Regions from separate parts of the Stenotrophomonas sp. YJH_SMC_127 genome, predicted to be linked through region 3. Evidence: predicted binding sites of a transcription regulator. Region 3 holds the regulator's gene; each other region holds the start of a gene.
The links. The regulator HrcA, encoded in region 3, represses chaperone genes, less so after heat shock. The targets are predictions, from matches to a motif close to TTNGCACTCNNNNNNNNNGAGTGCNAA.

Region 1 (4,157 bases), on a different contig from region 3:
GATCCACGCCATGCGTGGATGCGCTCCAGAAACAAAAAGGCCCGGCATCTCCGCCGGGCCTTTCTTCATTCCAACGCCTTCCCGCTTACGCGGTGAACAGCGCCTTCATCTTCTTCAGCGCGTTCGCTTCAACCTGGCGGATGCGCTCGGCCGACACGCCGTACTCGTCGGCCAGTTCCTGCAGCGTCACCTTGCTGTCCGCGTCCAGCCAGCGGCGGCGGATGATGTCGCGCGAGCGAGCATCCAGTTCCGCCAGGCCTTCGCGCAGCAGCTGCATCTGGTTGTCTTCGCTGTCCTCGCGCTCGTAGGCCATCGACGGGTCTTCGTCATCGGCAACCAGGAACGCAGCCGGCGACGGCGGCGCGTGCTCGTTGTCCTCGTCGGTCGGCGCATCGAACCCGATATCGCGACCCGACAGGCGCGACTCCATTTCCATGACCTCGCGCTCGGAAACGTTCAGGTCCTTGGCCACCGCGCTCACCTCAGCCGCGTTCATCCAGCCCAGGCGCGTCTTCGACTTGCGCAGGTTGAAGAACAGCTTGCGCTGCGCCTTGGTGGTAGCGACCTTCACGATGCGCCAGTTCTTCAGGATGAACTCGTGCATCTCGGCACGGATCCAGTGCACCGCGAAGGAGACCAGGCGCACGCCCATGTCCGGGTCGAAGCGCTTGACCGCCTTCATCAGGCCGATGTTGCCTTCCTGGATCAGGTCGCCCAGGGCAAGGCCGTAGCCGTTGTAGCCGCGGGCCACGTGCACCACGAAGCGCAGGTGCGAATGCACCAGCTCGCGGGCAGCGTCCAGATCGTTGCCGTCGCGGAAGCGACGGGCCAGGTCCTGTTCGTCATCGACCGACAGCACCGGGATCTGGTGCACGGCACCGATGTAGGCGTCCAGCGAACCGAGCGCACTGGGAATCGGGAGATTGTTTGCCACAAGGGCAGTAGAGGTGTTCTGGCTCATAGGCACCCATCTTAGCAGTCCGGGATTTGGACTGCTAAAGGAGGAAAAAGTTCCAGCATCCCATTGATGCAACACTGGTCCCAAACAGAGCCCTACCGTAGCGCGATTTGATGACAGTGGCGAGCATGCTTTTCGGGATTCACAATCCCTTGGAATTCAAGCAATTAGCTGGCGTAAAGCGGCCGATTCCGGTCAAGCGGAGCTGAACGGGCCGTTCTGAAGGCCCATTCAGGCCCGGGAACGTTGCCCGGTGTTCAGGCCCAGCGGCCCGCCAGCCCTCAGAGTGCCGAGCGCGGCGGCAGCGACCAGTCGATCGGGGCCTGGCCGCAGCGCTGCAGGTACTCGTTGGCCATCGAGAAATGACGACAGCCGAGGAAGCCCCGATGGGCCGAAAGCGGCGACGGATGCGGCGACTTCAGCACGCGATGGCGGCGGGTGTCGATCACCTTGCCCTTCTGCTGCGCATAGGCGCCCCAGAGCATGAACACCAGCCCTTCGCGCTCGCGGTTGAGCACATCCACCACGTGGTCGGTGAAGCCTTCCCAGCCACGACCCTGGTGCGCACCGGCCTTGCCCTCTTCCACCGTCAGCACCGCATTGAGCAGCAGCACGCCACGCTGCGCCCACGGAATCAGGCAGCCGTGGTCCGGACGCGGGATACCGAGATCGCTCTCGATCTCCTTGTAGATGTTCAGCAGCGACGGCGGCACCGGCACGCCCGGCGGCACCGAGAAACTCAGGCCATGTGCCTGGCCGCGACCGTGGTACGGGTCCTGCCCGAGGATCACCACCTTCACCTGCTCGAACGGCGTGGCGTCGAACGCGGCGAAGATCTGCGGGCCGGGCGGGAACACCGCCGCGCCACTGGCCTTGCGCTGGCGCAGGAAGCTGGACAGCTCGCGCATCTGCGGCTGCAACAGGTAATCGCCGACATGCTGCTTCCAGCTCGGTTCCAGCTGGATCGTCGGGGTGTCGGCTACTTCATCCATCATCGCAACAGAGGTCCATCGTTCAATCGGGCCAGCCTCAGCTGGAACAGCACCTTGGTGACCAGCAGCCGTTCTTCGATCGGCTTGAGCACCAGGTCGTTGGCACCGGACTGCAGCAGCCCGGTCTGGTTGTGTGGGTTGCCATCGCCGGTCATCACCAGCACCGGCAGGCGGCGCTTGCCGTAGCCGAAATCCACGCGCACGCGCTGCACCACGTCGCGACCGCTCAGTTCGCCCTTCAGGGTGACGTCGGTCAGCACCAGGTCGATGCGGTGGCGACTGCGGCCCAGCGACTCGGCGGTGAGCAGGGTGAACGCTTCTTCGGCGCTGACCACGTGCAGCACGTTCAACTGCTGGCGTTCCAGCATGCGCTTGGTAGCCTCGGCCACCACGCGGCTGTCCTCGATATAGAGGATGGTGGCACCGGGGATGGTCTGCGGCTGCACGTAGCCGCGGATGAAGGTCGCCAGTGCTTCATGGCCGAGCGATTTGTCGAAATAGTCGGTGACGTACTCGGTGAAGCGGCGCTGCTCCAGGTGCTGCTGGGCATCGCCGGAGACCACGATCACCGGCACATAGGCCTGGCCGGCCGCTTCGCGCACCATCCGCGCCAGCGCCAGGCCGTCGCCATCGCGCAGGGTCAGCGAGGTCGTCACCAGGTCCACCGGCCCCTGTGCCAGCGCCTGCTGTGCGTCCTCGATGCTGTCGCAGCCGATCACCTCCACGCCCGGCAGGTCACGCTGCAGGACGTCGGCGATCAGCTTGCGCACCAGCTTCGAGCCATCGACCACCATCACCCGCGTCGCGGGCCCTTCAAGGTGTTTCAGCGCTTGCGGTTGCATGCCGGTCTCAGGTGTCGGTCGGGCGGGTCTGGCGGAGGAAGTGGCCGGTGACCAGCCAGGCGCCCAGCCAACCCAGCAGCAGCGTGCCGAGCAGGACCAGGCCGCCGTGCAGCAGGTCCAGGCCGTGCAGTACGAACGGGCTGCCGTAGCTGCGCGAGAGTTCGGCCAGCGGCATGCGCAGGGCGGCACCCGCAGCGCCGATCAGGGCCAGCGCCACCGCGCCGGCGCCCAGGCCGTACCACGCGCCCAGATACAGGAACGGGCGGCGGATGAAGCCATCGCTGGCGCCGAGCAGCTGCAGCACGCCGATCTCTTCGCGGCGGGCCTGGATGTCCAGGCGCACCGTGTTGCCGACCACCAGCGCGGCACCCGCGCCGAGCAGGACCGACAGCACCTGCACCAGCCGCGCACCGAAGGCAAGCCAGGCATCCAGGCGCTGGCGCCACAGCGCATCGTGCTGCACCAGATCGGCCTCCGGCAGGCTTTCCAGCGCGCGCGCCAGGCGTGCGTCGTCCTTGCCCTGGCCGGGAGTGATCACCAGCAGCGAAGGCAGCGGATTGTCGTTGAGTGCGTCGATCGCCTCACCCAGGCCGGCATCGCGCAGTTCCTGCAGGCCCTGCTCGGGCGTGCGCACGTTCACTTCGGCCACGTCGTCGCGGTCGCGCAGCTGGCCGGCCAGGCGCAGCGCGCCGGGTGCATCGACGTTGCCCTTCAGGAACACATTGATGTCGCGCGACTGCTGCACGCTGCCGGCGAACTGCTTGAGGTTGTCCAGCGCGATCGACAGGCCCAGCGGCAGCGCCAGCGCCAGCGCCATGACCATCACCGTCAGCAGGGTCGCCCATGGCTTGCGGCAGGCGCGGCCCAGGCTGAACACCACGCTGTGCACGTGGTGCTGGAACCAGACGCCCACGCGTGAGGGGGCGGCGGCTTCGCTGTTTTCGTTCTTCGCCATCGGTTACTCCGCCAGGTCCTGCGGCGAGATGTCATCCACCAGCCGGCCATGGTCGAGGATCAGCACGCGCTTGCGCATGCGGCGCAGCAGCGGCAGGTCGTGGCTGACCACCAGTACGCTGGTGCCGCGCGAGGGCAGCTCGGCGAACAGGGCCATGATCTCCGCCGCCAGGGTCGGGTCGAGGTTGCCGGTCGGCTCATCGGCCACCAGCAGCTTGGGCTCGCCGACGATGGCGCGGGCGATGCCCACGCGCTGCTGCTCGCCGGCCGACAGCTGCGAGGGCAGCGCCTTCTCGCGATGGCCCAGGCCCATCCGCTCCAGCACCGAGCGCACGCGCTTGCTGATGTCGCCACGGCGGGTGCCGCGCAGGATCAGCGGCAGCGCCACGTTCTCGGCGATCGAGCGGTCCA
Region 2 (4,794 bases), on a different contig from region 3:
CCGTTGTTGCAGCTGCCGAAGGTCTGCCTGGCCGACTCGGCCCAGGTGAAGTGGGTGTACTGGCTGCCGCTGCCGGTCAGCTGCAGCGAGGTGCCCGGGGCCGTGCTGTTGGTCTCGGCCACCGGGATGTTCTGGCTGGTCATGCCGGCGGCAGGGCCACCGGAGGCGGTGATGGCGCCCTCGTAGCTGAGGAACTGGACCACCTTGCCGCTGGCATCGACCAGGGCGATGCCGTCGTTGGGGCCGTTCTGGATGCCGTTGGTCGGGTAGTTGACCACGGCGATGGTCGCGCTGCCGCAGCCGGCGGCGGTGCCGGCCGGGACCGGGTTGTTGGCGTAGACCGCGGCCGCCGAAGGATTGCTGCCGTTGTAGAGGTAGAGGCGGTAGCCGGACAGGTCCTCGCCGGCGGTAGCGACCACTTCGATGGCTTCGCCGACGTCACCGGCGGCGGTGCTGTCGTCGTAGTGCAGTTCGTTGATGAAAACCTCGGCCTGGGCCGGCGCGGCGGCCAGTGCCAGCAGGCAGGCGGCGGCAAGCGGGGACAGCAATCGCATCGACTACTCCTTGTGATTGGGAATGCCTGACCGAGCCTAAGGCCGATCCAGTGACACTTTGTCGTAAATGAACGTCAGATATCTGACAGTGCGACGCTTGTCACCGAAATTGTCCAGGACCGACGCCTTGGCCGAGGCGCGCGGGCGGAAAAATTTTTTCATTCCGCCCTTGAAAGGGGGCGGCGGGGCTCCATCTCTGCCCTGCTCCCGACGTTGTCGGGTTTCTTCACGTGCGGTTCTGGCACTCGCCTGGGGTGAGTGCTAACATCGCCGGACTTTTTTAGACCAATCAATCACTTAAGAGGTCTCCTATGAGCATCAAGCCGCTGCACGACCGCGTTGTGGTCAAGCCGATCGAAGCCGACGAAATCTCCGCCGGTGGCATCGTCATCCCCGACTCGGCCAAGGAAAAGTCCACCAAGGGTGAGGTCGTGGCCGTCGGCCCGGGCAAGCCGCTGGACAACGGCAACGTGCGCGCGCCGTCGCTGAAGGTCGGCGACAAGGTCATCTACGGCCAGTACGCCGGCAGCTCGTACAAGAGCGAAGGCGTCGAATACAAGGTCCTGCGCGAAGACGACGTGCTCGCCGTCATCGGCTGAGCCCCGGCGCGACCTGTTTCAACCTGATCCCAAACTCCCAGCCGCCGGGCATCGTCCGGCGCTACCAATGAGGTAAATGCAATGGCTGCCAAGGATATTCGTTTCGGTGAAGACGCCCGTTCGCGCATGGTGCGCGGCGTCAACGTTCTCGCCAATGCCGTCAAGGCCACCCTGGGCCCGAAGGGCCGCAACGTCGTGCTGGAAAAGAGCTTCGGCGCGCCGACCATCACCAAGGACGGCGTCTCCGTCGCCAAGGAAATCGAACTGGCTGACAAGTTCGAGAACATGGGCGCGCAGATGGTGAAGGAAGTTGCTTCGCGCACCAACGACGATGCCGGCGACGGCACCACCACCGCCACCGTGCTGGCCCAGGCCCTGATCCGCGAAGGCGCCAAGGCCGTTGCCGCCGGCATGAACCCGATGGACCTCAAGCGCGGTATCGACAAGGCCGTCTCGGCCGCCGTCGCCGAGCTGAAGAACATCTCCAAGCCGACCGCCGACGACAAGGCGATCGCCCAGGTCGGTACCATCTCGGCCAACTCGGACGAGTCGATCGGCCAGATCATCGCTGACGCGATGAAGGAAGTCGGCAAGGAAGGCGTCATCACCGTTGAAGAAGGCTCGGGCCTGGACAACGAGCTGGACGTGGTCAAGGGCATGCAGTTCGACCGCGGCTACCTGTCGCCGTACTTCATCAACAACCAGCAGTCGCAGACCGCTGACCTGGATGACCCGTTCATCCTGCTGCACGACAAGAAGATCTCCAACGTCCGTGACCTGCTGCCGGTGCTGGAAGGTGTCGCCAAGGCCGGCAAGCCGCTGCTGATCGTGGCCGAGGAAGTTGAAGGCGAAGCGCTGGCCACCCTGGTGGTCAACACCATCCGTGGCATCGTCAAGGTCGTGGCCGTCAAGGCCCCGGGCTTCGGCGACCGTCGCAAGGCGATGCTGGAAGACATGGCCGTGCTGACCGGCGGCACCGTGATCTCCGAAGAAGTCGGCCTGTCGCTGGAGAAGGCCACCATCAAGGACCTGGGCCGCGCCAAGAAGGTGCAGGTCTCCAAGGAGAACACCACCATCATCGACGGCGTCGGCGACAAGGCCAACGTTGATGCACGCGTGGCGCAGATCAAGACCCAGATCCAGGACACCTCCTCGGATTACGACCGCGAGAAGCTGCAGGAACGCGTGGCCAAGCTGGCCGGCGGTGTTGCCGTGATCAAGGTCGGCGCCTCGACCGAAATCGAAATGAAGGAAAAGAAGGATCGCGTCGACGACGCCCTGCACGCGACCCGTGCGGCCGTTGAAGAAGGCGTGGTTCCGGGCGGCGGCGTTGCCCTGGTCCGCGCGATCACCGCGCTGGCCGGCCTGAAGGGCGCCAACGAAGACCAGAACCACGGCATCCAGATCGCCCTGCGTGCGATGGAAGCCCCGCTGCGCGAGATCGTGGCCAACGCCGGCGACGAGCCGTCGGTCATCATCAACAAGGTCAAGGAAGGCACCGGCAGCTTCGGCTACAACGCCGCTACCGGCGAGTTCGGCGACATGCTGCAGTTCGGCATCCTGGACCCGACCAAGGTGACCCGTTCGGCGCTGCAGAACGCCGCCTCGATCGCTGGCCTGATGATCACCACCGAAGCCATGGTTGCCGAAGCTCCGAAGAAGGACGAGCCGGCCATGGGTGGCGCCGGTGGCATGGGCGGCATGGGTGGCATGGGCGGCATGGACTTCTAAGTCCACGTCCCCGGCGGTCGTTGCTGACCCTGGTCGGCACGCCCTCCCGATGCAAGGAAGAACCCCGCCGCAAGGCGGGGTTTTTCGTTGCCCGGTTGCCGCCGCAGCAGCGCATCGCTACGCTCGGTGGCCATGCCTACATCGTTCATCGTCGTCGACGACTTCCTTTCTCCTGCCGATGCGCAGGGGCTGCGCCAGGCGGCGCTGGGCCTGACCTATCCGGTGCAGGAGGGCGCATTCCCCGGCCGCAATTCGCAGCAGCGGCTGGAACTGGACGGGCTGTCCGGCGCGGTCTCGCGGCTGGTCAACGAACCGCTGCGGCCGGTCAACCCACTGCAGTCGCACGGCAAGTTCCGCCTTACCCTGGCCGGTGACACCGGCCGCGCCAAGGTGCACGCCGATCACTCGCACTGGTCGGGCATCCTCTACCTGAGTGCACCGGAGCACTGCGAGGGCGGCACCGAGTTCTTCCGCCACCGCCGTACCGGCACCGAGCGCATGGCCCTGGATGCAGCGGAGCTGGCCGCATTGGGCTATGCCAACGGCGGCGACATGCATCGTGACATCATCGAGCGCGACAGCAACGACGACAGCCAGTGGGAAATGACCATGCGCATCCCGATGCGTTTCAACCGGCTGGTGCTGCTGCGGCCCTGGTTCTGGCATACCGCCGGGCCAGCGTTCGGCGACCGCCCGGAGAATGGCCGGCTGGTGTACCTGATGTTCTTCGAGCAGGCGCGCTGAGCGGAGCAGGCATCCACGCGTGAGGTGGATCCACACGCCATGCATGGTTGCTCCCATCCCTCCGCACTCCCCGCCCAGGGATCATCGCGCCTTCATTCGACGAAGGCCTTCGCCGCGCCGTACTCCCACTGCCATGGCACGCCGGTATCACCCAGCACGAACGCCACCAGTGCCGGGAAGGTGGCCTCGGCCCGTACATCGTTGCCCAGGATCACCACGCAGCGTTTGTGCCGCTCGATGCACACCAGGGTGTTGCCGACCGCATCGTCGTGGCCGCCCTTGTAGAAGCCTGCACCCTGGGGGCCACGGAAGGTCACCACGCCCAGGCCCGCGGCCAGATCCCGGTGCTGCTGCGCAACGGGCAGCTCCGGCTGCAGCGTTGGGAACTGGCTGGCGGTGGTGATCGGCAGCTGCGGCCGCACCAGTTCCCTGCGCATTGCCGCAGACAGCCCATCGCCGCGCACATAACCGGCGGCGAAGTGGGCCATGTCGGTGATGGTGGTATCCATCGATCCTGCCGCCCGCACACGGCTGCGTTGATCGTGCGGCTCTGTATTGCCTTCGACGGTCCAGCCATCGGCCAGGTTGCCGGCGAAATCCGCGCGCCACGACATGCTGGTGCGCGCCATGCCGAAGCGATCGAACACGCGCTGCTGCATCAACGCACCCACATCCTCGCCCAGTCGCCCACGTTCGATCACGAACTGCAGCAGGATCAGGCCCTCGCCGGAATAGCCGTAGCGGCTGCCGGGCTCGAAGTGGAACTTCAACCGGCCATCCGGTTCGAGAAAGCCGAAGTTGGCAAAGCCGCTGGCGTGATTCAGCAGCTTTCGCGGCGTGAGCCGGCGCCAGCGTGCATCACTCGCCAGCACGCTGTAGTCGGCGTACTTTTTCGGTTCGGGCGGGTAGTCTGGCAGCGGCGCGTCCAGAGCTGTGGCGATGCTGGCATCCAGATCGATCACCCCGTCCTGCGCCAGCTGTGCGACCAGGTGGCCGAAGGCCATCTTGGTGAGCGATGCGGCATACATCACGGTGTCGGTGCGCAGCGGCTCGCCTGCGGCGTTGCGTTCACCGTAGGCGGCCACATGCACCACCTTGCCGTCATCGATCACCGCCAGCGCCATCCCGCGCGCATGGGCCGCCTGCATCAGCCGCTGTGCTTCGGC
Region 3 (4,794 bases):
TTCGTCAGCCCCACGCAGCTGTTCCACTTCGGCGTGCATGCGCTCGCGCTGCGCGCCCAGCTCGTCCATTGGCACACGGTGCTTGCGGGCCAGGTCGTGCAGGCGGCCGAGGCGACGCTCGTTCTCCTCGAACTGTTCCGGGTCGGCGTCGAGGTCGTCATGCACGCGGTCCAGCAGCGACAGGGCTTCGTGCAGCTGGATCGAGGCATTCTCGATCAGGCCGTCGACCTCGCCCAGGCGCGGGTCGTGTTCGATCAGGCGCGACAGCTCGTGGCGCACCTGCTGCAGCAGGTCCAGCGCGGAACTGCCGTCGTCGCCATTGAGCTGGTTGCTGGCCGCCTGGCAGGCACTCAGCAGGGCACTGGCATGGGCCTGGCGGCGGTGGCTGGCGCCCAGCGCGGCAATCGACTCCGGTTCCAGGTCTTCGCGGTCCAGTTCGCGCAGCTGGTGCTCCAGGAAGCCGATCCGGTCACTGACGTCGCCCTGCTGCGACAGCGCCAGCGATTCATCGACCAGCGCCTGCCAGGCCGCAGCGGCGCGGCGCACCTGGCGGCGCTCGTCCTCGTTGCCGGCATAGGCGTCCAGCAGGGCCAGCTGTGATGGGCGTGCCAGCAGGGCCTGCTGCTCGTGCTGGCCGTGGATCTCCACCAGCAGCGAGGCCAGGTCGCCCAGCTGCGCCAGGGTCACCGGGCGGCCGTTGATCCAGGCCCGCGAGCCGCCATCGGCACGGATCACGCGGCGCAGCTGGCACTGCTCCTCGTCGTCCAGCTCGTTGTCGGCCAGCCACTGGCGCGCGGCCTGCAGCTGATCCAGCGCGAACTCGGCCGACAGCTCGGCGCGCGCGGCGCCGTGGCGGACCACGCCGCTGTCGGCGCGCAGGCCGGACAGGAAGCCCAGCGCGTCGACCATCAGTGACTTGCCGGCGCCGGTCTCGCCTGAAACCACGGTCATGCCTGGCCCGAACTCCAGTTCGGTGGCGCGGACGACGGCGAAATCCTTGATCGAAAGATGTCTGAGCATGGGTAAGGGGGTATCAGCAGCCGCGCAACGCTAGCACGCGGGCGCGGGAGGTCCAATGACTTGCCAAGGTGATCCGCCGCCATTATCTAGTGTCCGTGTCTCACAGGTTGATTCCATGCACGGTTCTCCCGACCAGCTTGCCCCGCGTGCGCGCCATCTGCTGCGCACGCTGATCGCGCGTTACATCCAGGACGGTGAGCCGGTCGGCTCGCAGACGCTGGCGCGCGTGGCCGGGCTGGAGGTCAGTCCGGCCACCATCCGCAACATCCTGGGTGACCTGGAAGACCTGGGGCTGCTGGCTTCGCCGCACACCTCGGCCGGGCGCGTCCCGACCGCACATGGCTACCGGGTGTTCGTCGACAGCCTGCTGCAGATGCAGCCGCCGGGCGAAGGCGAGCTGGCCCGGCTGCGGCAGGAACTGGCCAGCGGCGGCAGCACCCAGGCCCTGCTTGGCAGCGCCTCGGAGCTGCTGTCGGCGATGAGCCACTTCGTCGGCGTGGTCAGCGCCCCGCGGCGCGAGCAGTTCGCGTTCCGCCAGATCGATTTCGTGGCGCTGGACGGGCGCCGGGTGCTGGCGATCCTGGTGTTCGCCGACAACGAGGTGCAGAACCGGGTCATCGAGACCCGCCAGGAGTTCGCGCCGGGCCAGCTGGAACAGGTCGCCAACTACCTCAACGCGCATTTCGCCGGCCTGCCGATGGCCGAGATCCGCACCCGCCTGCTGCTGGAACTGCGTGATGCCCGTTCGGAGCTGGAGCAGCTGCTGGCGCACAGCATCGAGCTGGCCGAGCAGGCCCTGCAGCCGGCGGCCGATGACATGCTGGTGGCCGGGCAGACCCGTCTGATGGGGGTGCAGGACCTGTCCGACCTGGAGCGGCTGCGCGAGCTGTTCGAGCTGTTCTCCAGCAAGCGGGAGATCCTGCAGCTGCTGGAGCGGACCATCCAGGCGCCCGGCGTGCGCATCTTCATCGGCGAGGAGACCGGGATGATGCCGCTGCAGGGCGTCTCGCTGGTCACTGCCCCTTACACGGCCAATGGCCAGGTGCTGGGCGTGCTGGGCGTGATCGGCCCCAAGCGGATGGCCTACGACCGGATGATCCCGCTGGTCCAGGCCACTGCCGATGTACTCGGCGCGGCGTTTTCGCCAGCCGGGCGCACTCCTGGAACATCCGACGCTTGAAACGCAGCATCCCGCCCACACTAGGGTGGGTGGAGGCGGAGACTGACCGCCAGGGACCCAGACATGAACCACGAACATCCAGATATCGAATCCCAGCAGACTGCCGCCGATGCGGCCGCCGCCGCCGGCGTCAACGACGAAGTGGAGCGCCTGCGCGCCGAGGTCGAGCAGATCAAGGCCGATGCGCTGCGTGAGCGCGCCGACCTCGAGAACCAGCGCAAGCGCGTTGCCCGTGACATCGAGCAGGCCCGCAAGTTCGCCAACGAGAAGCTGCTGGGCGAGCTGCTGCCGGTGTTCGACAGCCTGGATGCCGGCTTGAAGGCGGCCGGCGATGACCCGCATCCGCTGCGCGAGGGCCTGGAGCTGACCTACAAGCAGCTGCTGAAGGTTGCCGCCGACAACGGGCTGGTCCTGCTGGACCCGATCGGCCAGCCGTTCAACCCGGAACACCACCAGGCCATCAGCCAGGTGCCGGCCCCAGACGCCGCCCCGGGCAGCGTGGTGACCGTGTTCCAGAAGGGTTACCTGCTCAACGAGCGCCTGCTGCGGCCGGCGCTGGTGGTGGTGGCCGCCGACTGACCCCTCCAGGGCCGGAAGGCGGGAATGTCCCGTCACCCGGCCCGACGCTGAACGCGCCGGGCGACCGGAAACACAGCGTTCGGGAGATGGCTTGAATGTTCCACGAGCCTCCCCCACATCGTATTCATCCACCGGCCGAACGGCCGGACTGACCCCAACAAGCATCCTCAGGAGTCTCCCCCATGGGCAAGATCATTGGTATCGACCTCGGCACCACCAACTCGTGCGTGGCGATCATGGACGGCGGCAAGGCCCGCGTCATCGAGAATTCGGAAGGCGATCGCACCACCCCGTCGATCGTCGCCTACACCAAGGACGGCGAAGTCCTGGTGGGCGCCTCGGCCAAGCGCCAGGCCGTCACTAACCCGAAGAACACCTTCTACGCGGTGAAGCGCCTGATCGGCCGCAAGTTCACCGACGCCGAAGTGCAGAAGGACATCGCCCACGTCCCGTACAGCATCCTGGCCCATGACAACGGCGATGCCTGGGTGGCCACCAGCGACGGCAAGAAGATGGCGCCGCAGGAAATCTCGGCCAAGGTGCTGGAAAAGATGAAGAAGACCGCCGAGGACTTCCTCGGTGAGAAGGTCACCGAAGCGGTCATCACCGTGCCGGCCTACTTCAACGACAGCCAGCGCCAGGCGACCAAGGACGCCGGCCGCATCGCCGGCCTGGACGTCAAGCGCATCATCAACGAGCCGACCGCGGCCGCGCTGGCCTATGGCCTGGACAAGGGCGACAACAAGGATCGCAAGATCGTGGTGTACGACCTGGGCGGCGGCACCTTCGACGTCTCGGTGATCGAGATCGCCAACGTTGACGGCGAGAAGCAGTTCGAAGTGCTGGCCACCAACGGCGATACCTTCCTGGGCGGCGAAGACTTCGACAACCGCGTCATCGAGTACCTGGTTGAAGAATTCAACAAGGACCAGGGCATCGACCTGCGCAAGGATCCGCTGGCCCTGCAGCGCCTGAAGGACGCTGCCGAGCGCGCCAAGATCGAGCTGTCCAGCGCCCAGCAGACCGAAGTGAACCTGCCGTACGTCACCGCTGACGCCTCGGGTCCGAAGCACCTGAACATCAAGCTGACCCGCGCCAAGCTGGAAGCGCTGGTGGAAGACCTGATCAAGAAGTCGATCGAGCCGTGCCGCGTCGCCCTGAACGATGCCGGCCTGCGTTCGAGCGACATCAGCGAAGTGATCCTGGTCGGTGGCCAGACCCGCATGCCGAAGGTGCAGCAGGCGGTGACCGAGTTCTTCGGCAAGGAACCGCGCAAGGACGTCAACCCGGACGAAGCCGTGGCACTGGGCGCTGCGATCCAGGGCGGCGTGCTGGGCGGCGACGTCAAGGACGTGCTGCTGCTGGACGTGACCCCGCTGTCGCTGGGCATCGAGACCATGGGCGGCGTGTTCACCAAGATCATCGAGAAGAACACCACCATCCCGACCAAGGCCTCGCAGGTGTTCTCCACCGCCGAGGACAACCAGTCGGCCGTGACCGTGCACGTGCTGCAGGGTGAGCGCGAGCAGGCCCGCTTCAACAAGTCGCTGGCCAAGTTCGACCTGTCCGGCATCGAGCCGGCCCCGCGTGGCCTGCCGCAGGTGGAAGTGTCCTTCGACATCGACGCCAACGGCATCCTGCACGTGTCGGCCAAGGACAAGAAGACCAACAAGGAACAGAAGGTCGAGATCAAGGCCGGTTCGGGCCTGTCCGAGGAAGAGATCGCACGCATGGTCGCCGACGCGGAAGCCAACCGCGAAGAAGACAAGAAGTTCCAGGAGCTGGTGCAGGCCCGCAACCAGGCCGATGCCCTGATCCACGGCACCCGCAGTGCCATCACCGAGCACGGCAGCAAGGTCGGCGGCGATGTCATCGGCAAGGTCGAGGCGGCCCTGGCCGACCTGGAAACCGCGATGAAGGGTGACGACAAGGCACAGATCGAAGCCAAGTCGAAGGTGCTGGAGGAAGCCGGCCAGTCGCTGTTCGCCGCTGCTTCGGCCGACCAGGGCGGTGCC

Region 1: a site for HrcA is predicted at 973-999, ahead of rpoH (RNA polymerase sigma factor RpoH). Genes of this name have one in related genera too.
Region 2: a site for HrcA is predicted at 793-819, ahead of AC5QAB_RS20255 (co-chaperone GroES). Genes of this name have one in related genera too.

Annotation. Positions count from the first base shown of each region.
Region 1 covers NZ_JCAFVO010000014.1:343-4,499, reverse strand. The annotation lists gene rpoH (RNA polymerase sigma factor RpoH) at 86-961, opposite strand; gene ung (uracil-DNA glycosylase) at 1,240-1,953, opposite strand; gene AC5QAB_RS20055 (response regulator) at 1,950-2,792, opposite strand; gene ftsX (permease-like cell division protein FtsX) at 2,800-3,747, opposite strand; gene ftsE (cell division ATP-binding protein FtsE) at 3,751-4,157, opposite strand, start outside.
Region 2 covers NZ_JCAFVO010000014.1:40,214-45,007, forward strand. The annotation lists gene AC5QAB_RS20250 (endonuclease) at 1-554, opposite strand, end outside; gene AC5QAB_RS20255 (co-chaperone GroES) at 866-1,153, shown strand; gene groL (chaperonin GroEL) at 1,235-2,884, shown strand; gene AC5QAB_RS20265 (DUF6445 family protein) at 3,017-3,628, shown strand; gene AC5QAB_RS20270 (serine hydrolase) at 3,721-4,794, opposite strand, start outside.
Region 3 covers NZ_JCAFVO010000005.1:180,320-185,113, reverse strand. The annotation lists gene recN (DNA repair protein RecN) at 1-1,020, opposite strand, end outside; gene hrcA (heat-inducible transcriptional repressor HrcA) at 1,136-2,200, shown strand; gene grpE (nucleotide exchange factor GrpE) at 2,264-2,779, shown strand; gene dnaK (molecular chaperone DnaK) at 2,962-4,794, shown strand, end outside.